2 regions of the Bacteroides sp. 14(A) genome follow, and region 1 is predicted to be linked to the other one. Evidence: riboswitches for the same ligand, from Rfam matches in the RefSeq annotation. Region 1 holds a riboswitch; the other holds the start of a gene.

Region 1 (3,218 bases):
TGCTTTCCTGATTGCCCAGGTAACCGATTGGGAAAAGCTGAACTTACTTGAAGGCGAAGCAAATGTTTACTTTGAGAATACTTTCATTGGCAAGTCCATTATGAATGTCACCCAACAGAACGACACACTATCCTTCTCTTTAGGTCGTGATAAACGTATCATGATACAGCGTACGAAAGAGAACGAATATACCTCACGCAAGTTTATGGGTTCCAATCAGACGCAATCCATTGCATGGAAACTTTCTGTCCGCAATACGCGTCCCGAACCTGTCATCCTTACGCTTTACGACCAGCTACCCGTATCACGCAACAATAACATTACCGTAACAGCAGAAGAAATCAGCGGCGGCAGTCTGGATGAAGCGAAAGGTATCATCACCTGGCAAATTACCTTACAACCCGGCGAACAACGTGATTTAGCTTTACGCTATAAAGTGAAGTACCCTAAAGGGCGAAACTTAATAATAGAATAATGCTTTTCTTATGACTCTAAGACAGAAAATATCTGATATTCCCCTGTATCTGCAAATCCTGATAGGAATGATTACCGGTATTATCATCGGCCTCATCGCCTTACAGGTAGACGGTGGTGATACATTCATCCGCCACTGGATACAGCCTTGGGGACAAATCTTCATCCGCCTTCTCCAACTGATCGCCATTCCCCTGGTCTTTATATCTCTGATAAAGGGAATGACCGGACTGAAGGACATCAGTAAATTTTCCCGTATCGGCGGAAAGACCATCGGAATATATATCTGTACGACTGTAGTCGCTATCCTCATAGGTCTTGCAATGGGGCTACTGGTGCAACCGGGCAAACTGGTAAACCACGAACAAGTAGCCCATCTGCAAGAACAGTTCATCCGTGCCATGTACCCCGTACAACTGTTTGCCTTCACAACAAGTAGTAGTGCCGCCTCTTTGCCCGTAACCCTGAAGACTGTAGAACAAAAATTAGGTATTTCAGAAGAAGTCAGTTCATTTGTCCTGCCTGTAGGCGTTACCATAAATATGGACGGCACTTCCTGTTATCAAACCATTGCCATTCTTTTCATCGCACAAGTTTTAGGGATCGATCTGAGTTTCTCCCAACTCTGTATCATCGTTGCTATGACCGTACTTTCTTCTATCGGTACCCCGGGTATCCCCGGAGGCAGTTATGTCATCTTGGCAATGGTGCTCACTTCCGTAGGTATTCCGGTAGAAGGTCTGGCATTGATATTGGGGGTGGACCGACCATTGGACATGCTGCGCACCGCAGTAAATGTAACCGGAGATGCAGCGGTATGTTCCATTATTGACAGATAATTCATCACATTAGAATAGTTGCTAAAGTATTTTCACAAATACCTTCTGATTTCTAAAAATATCTTTATCTTTGCAATCGGAATTGGCAATCGGAAAGTATATCAATGCGTCCGACTCAAGGGAATCCGGTGTAAAACCGGAGCTGTACCTGCAGCTGTAATCCTCATTAAGAAAAAGTCTGTAACCACAAAAGCCACTGACGCCGCAATGCGATGGGAAGGCGATACAGACAGGGGAAAGCCAGAATACCTACCAACTTCCATTACTTGAGCACTTAGCTTTCAGGATTAAAAGCGATGTCACCCCTATACTATAATTATAGGCAAAACTATTTTTATTCTTCCGGGTCATTAGTATTCGCATACAGAAGCGATGTGCCGTTACGTTTTTATTAAACAGAAAATCGGCAAACGATGAAGCACAAGTATTTACTTGGAGCGGTGTTTGTGTGTGCGGTGCATGCTGCCTCCGCCCAAAGCATCCTCGAAAACAAGAATGAAGAAGAACTGTCACTTATGTTGCAGGAAGTAGTAGTGACCGGTACAGGTACCGAACATTACCTGAAAGACGCGCCTGTGCAAACCGAGGTTATCTCGCATAAAATGTTGGATAGCTACGGTGCCTCCTCCCTTGAAGACATATTAAGTGGGTTATGCCCCTCTTTCGACTTCAGTTCCAGTGACATGGGGTCGAATATGCAATTGGGCGGATTGGGAAACGGCTATATCTTGCTCCTCATCGACGGCAAAAAGATACATGGTGACGTAGGCGGGCAAAATAACCTAGGACTGATAGATCCGGCACGCATCGAACGTATCGAGATTGTAAAGGGAGCCGCTTCGGCACTCTATGGCAGCGATGCCATTGCAGGTGTAATAAACATCATCACCAAGAAACATCGTGAAAACGTTCTGGTCACAAACACCACACGTGGCGGATCATACGGCGAATTCCGACAATCCAATGCTTTCCAATTCAAGTCAGATAAATGGACCTTTGCCACCAACTTTCAGTTGAAACATTCCGACGGATGGCAGAACACTACTTACGAAGACCCAAATCGATATGAAAAGCCTGTCACCAATTCCATCAATAAAACCGTGAACCGATATACCGACTGGCAAGTTTCACAACACATCGACTATCAGGCTACCCAGACACTCAGCCTGTATGCAGACGGTAGTTTCTACCGCAAACGCGTATACCGCCCTTGCGGAATACCCGATTACAAAACATACGATTTCCTTTATCGCAACGCTTCAGCCTCAACAGGTGGTAAAATGAAGCTAAAAAATAATAATAGCATTACAGCCGATATACATTATGACAGTCATGCCTACTATTATGCCTATACCCACGAAACCTGGGACAAAGAATATGACGATAACGGCAAGGAAATCAGTTTCCCGTATTCTCCCGGTGACAAGGGTCTGCAGAGTGACCAAAGCCGTCTGCTCATCCAGACTAAAGGAATATTCAACCTCCCCTATTTCAACCGTTTGAGTGCAGGAGTTGATATGGAAATAAACTGGCTGGATGCTCCCCGCCGACTGGACGAAAAGAATGTTTCCGACAACACAGGTTCCTTTTATCTTCAGGATGAGTGGTCGCCTTTTAGTCAGCTGAACATCACAGCCGGTGCACGATTAACGCTGAACAACAATTTCGGTATGCGCGCCACGCCCAAAGTGTCGGCTCTCTACAAGCTGGGCGACTTTAACCTGCGCGCCACTTATTCCGAAGGCTTCAAGACTCCGACTCTGAAAGAACTCCACTACCGTTATATTCGCCAAATGTCTCTCGTTATCCTAAACTTAGGTAACAAAGACCTGGAACCTCAAACCAGCCGTTATGTTTCCGGTGGTGTAGAATACAACGGTACTGACTTTAGTATCAGTGCCACAG
Region 2 (3,218 bases), 440 kb from region 1:
AAATATGTCATGGGCTTTCATGCGGTCATCCCCGTTGTTGGTGCGCAGTTGCAGAAATTCAGGCAGGTCCTTGTGCCATACGTCCAGATATACGGCTACCGCTCCTTGTCTCATTCCCAACTGATCTACGGCAACGGCTGTGTCGTTCACCAGTTTCATCCACCGGATAACTCCTCCTGCCACACCTTTGAAACCCCGTATGTTTCCACCGGCCGCACGTACTTTGCCGAAATACATTCCCATACCTCCACCGAACTTGCTGACCATGGCGAAGTTGTCAATGCTTCGGTATATACCTTCCAGACTGTCGGGCACGGTGTCGATGAAGCAACTGGACAATTGATGATAAGGTTTTCGGGCATTGGCAAGTGTAGGGGTAGCCATGGTTACCTCCAGTTTACTCAGCAGATCATAGAATTTTCTTACCCATTGCAAACGGCTGTGCCTTTCCGGCATTGCAAGATGAAGGGCAATACCCAAATACATTTCTTGTACGGATTCAATCGGTTCATGGGAGCGTGTACGGATAAGGTAGCGTTTGACAAGCAGATCCAGTCCGGAATAGTTGAAGAGCTTGTCACGCTCCGGACATATAAATCCTGCTGCTTCTTCTATTTCTTCCGGTGAATAGGAGGTTAAAATATAACTGCCGTATAATCCTTCGTCCGTGAGATAACGCAGCTTTTCATAGAAAGACAGGACACCGGCGAACTCTGCCTGTTCAGTCAATTTCTTGCTTAACTGAAAATTGAGTAATCGGGCGGCAATAAACTCCCAGTCGGGGGCTTCCTGGGTAGTTAGCTCTACAGCCGCTTTTATAAGAGCCGTTAACCGTTCGTTCGGTGTCATTTCCGGTTTGTAGAAACTGGAGAATTTTTCGGCAAGCAGGGTCAGGCTGTATTCATTGCGCGGGAAGTCTTGCCCGATACCTTTCAGGGTGTCCGTTATTGTTTCGTCGCCAGTTTCATTTACTATGTGGTTGAGGGCTTTTCTCCGTTCTGTCCGTTGCCAGCGATAAAGGATATAGTTTTTGGCTTCGGCATAAAAGCCATGTTCCATCAGGGACCGCTCCACTTCATCCTGGATCCGTTCTACGTGGCGATTGCCGGTGTCACTGAGGATGAAATTTTCCACTTCATTTACCAGCGTGAGTATTGTTTCATCCGTAACACTTTGTCCGGTGCTGGCGAAGCTTTTTCGTATGGCAATGGCTACCTTCTCCTTGTTGTAAGGCTCTGCCATTCCATTTCTCTTGGTTATTTCCATGAGATGTTTATGTATAAAATTATTGTATTATTTCGCACTGTTTCCCTAATCCCACGAGTAGAAACAGCCTTTGATGAATGGTAGGTCTTCTGACTGACTCTTTGTTTTCAATGCCTTCCCGATGTCTTCTTTTCTACTGCAAGACATTCAGTGGCTATGGTGTTATTGAAAAGTTGTATAGAGCTTCACAGCAGCGGGACTGTCCGGGACTTTCACCCGATTCCCTTTTAATCCGAATGGCAGAAGAGCCATTCGGAACCAATTCGGGAACAAAGATAATTAATATTGTAATGGTTACAATATTGAGAAGGTTTAAAAATAGAGAATTATACTATTTTATTAGATAGCGTGATCTGGATATGATTGTATCATGAAGCGTCACTAACCAATTTCAAAGCAATCCGCTTGCGGTCCATATCCACACTCAGCACCTTGACCCGGACATGCTGGTGAATAGAGACAATCTCATTCGGGTCTGAAACGAAACGGTCGGCCAGCTGCGAAAGATGGATCAGACCATTCTCTTTGATACCTATGTCGACAAATGCGCCAAAGTTGGTGATATTGCCTACAATACCGGGGAGTTCCATACCTTCGCGCAGGTCGTTGATGGTGCGTACATTCTTGTCGAACTCGAAAATCTTTATCGGACCTCTCGGGTCGCGTCCGGGTTTTTCCAATTCTTGCAGAATATCTTTTAATGTCGGCATACCCACGGTAGGAGTGAGGTATTTCTCCGGTTTTATCTTCAGGCGGAGCTCCTTGCTGGCGATAAGTTCTGCTACGCTGCATCCCAGGTCTTTTGCCATCTGCTCTACGATGCAATAACTCTCAGGGTGTACGGCCGTATTATCCAAGGGGTTTTCAGCCTGTGGAATACGAAGGAAACCGGCGCATTGCTCAAATGCTTTGGCTCCCATACGCGGTACTTTCATCAGTTGCTTGCGGGAGGTAAATGCACCGTTTTCCGCACGATAGTTCACGATGTTTTGTGCCAGCTGAGGGCCTAAACCGGAAATATACGTCAGCAGGTGGCTACTTGCCGTATTCAGGTTTACACCAACCAGATTTACGCAGCTTTCTACGGTCAGATCCAGTGATTTTTTTAATTTCGTCTGATCCACATCATGCTGGTATTGTCCCACGCCAATGGACTTCGGATCTATTTTCACTAATTCGGCCAATGGGTCCATCAGGCGGCGGGCAATAGATACGGCTCCACGTACCGTGACGTCGTATTCAGGGAACTCATCCCGGGCAATTTTGGATGCGGAATAGATAGAGGCGCCCTGTTCGCTCACCACAAATACCTGAATGTCCTGTCTGAAAGTTTGATGTTTCAGAAAATCTTCGGTTTCACGACTTGCGGTTCCGTTGCCTACGGCGATGGCTTCTATCTGATAAGCTTCCACCATTTTTTGTATTTTGGATACAGCCTCTGCGGTTTTGTGCACCGGAGCATGCGGATAGATGTTCTCATTGTGGAGCAGATTGCCTTGTGCGTCCAGGCATATTACCTTACAGCCTGTACGGAAGCCCGGATCAATGCCCATTACCCGTTTTTGTCCCAGCGGGGAAGCGAGCAATAGCTGGCGCAGGTTCTGGACGAATACCCGGATAGCTTCTTCATCGGCCTGCTCCTTGCTTTGTGCGGCAAACTCAGTTTCGATGGACGACTTCAACAGGCGTTTGTAGGCATCTTGTACGGCCTCTGCCACTTGTTCTCCGCAAGCGTTGTTGCTACGGACAAAGCGGCGTTCCAGACGCTCTACACATTCCTCGTCATCAGGACTTATGCTGACTTTCAGCAGACCTTCGGCTTCGGCACGACGGATGGCGAGCAACTGGTGCGAGGTACATTTCTTCAGTGGTTTACTGAATTCGAAGTAATCCCGGTATTTATCTGCTTCAGTTTCTTTTCCTTTCACTACTTTGGCGGTGATGACGGCTTG

Evidence for each region. Region 1 has a riboswitch for cobalamin ahead of K429_RS0125070 (TonB-dependent siderophore receptor). Riboswitches for the same ligand answer to the same signal wherever they lie in the genome.
Region 2: linked by a shared signal. The riboswitch ahead of K429_RS0123020 (ribonucleoside-diphosphate reductase subunit alpha) and the one ahead of K429_RS0125070 (TonB-dependent siderophore receptor) in region 1 are both predicted to bind cobalamin.

The regions. Positions count from the first base shown of each region.
Region 1 is NZ_JAGH01000005.1:528,946-532,163, reverse strand. Features, by position in the region: gene K429_RS0125085 (mucoidy inhibitor MuiA family protein) at 1-475, shown strand, start outside; gene K429_RS0125080 (dicarboxylate/amino acid:cation symporter) at 486-1,313, shown strand; cobalamin riboswitch at 1,380-1,585, shown strand; gene K429_RS0125070 (TonB-dependent siderophore receptor) at 1,727-3,218, shown strand, end outside.
Region 2 is NZ_JAGH01000005.1:84,794-88,011, forward strand. Features, by position in the region: gene K429_RS0123020 (ribonucleoside-diphosphate reductase subunit alpha) at 1-1,266, opposite strand, end outside; cobalamin riboswitch at 1,328-1,544, opposite strand; gene K429_RS0123025 (Tex family protein) at 1,635-3,218, opposite strand, start outside.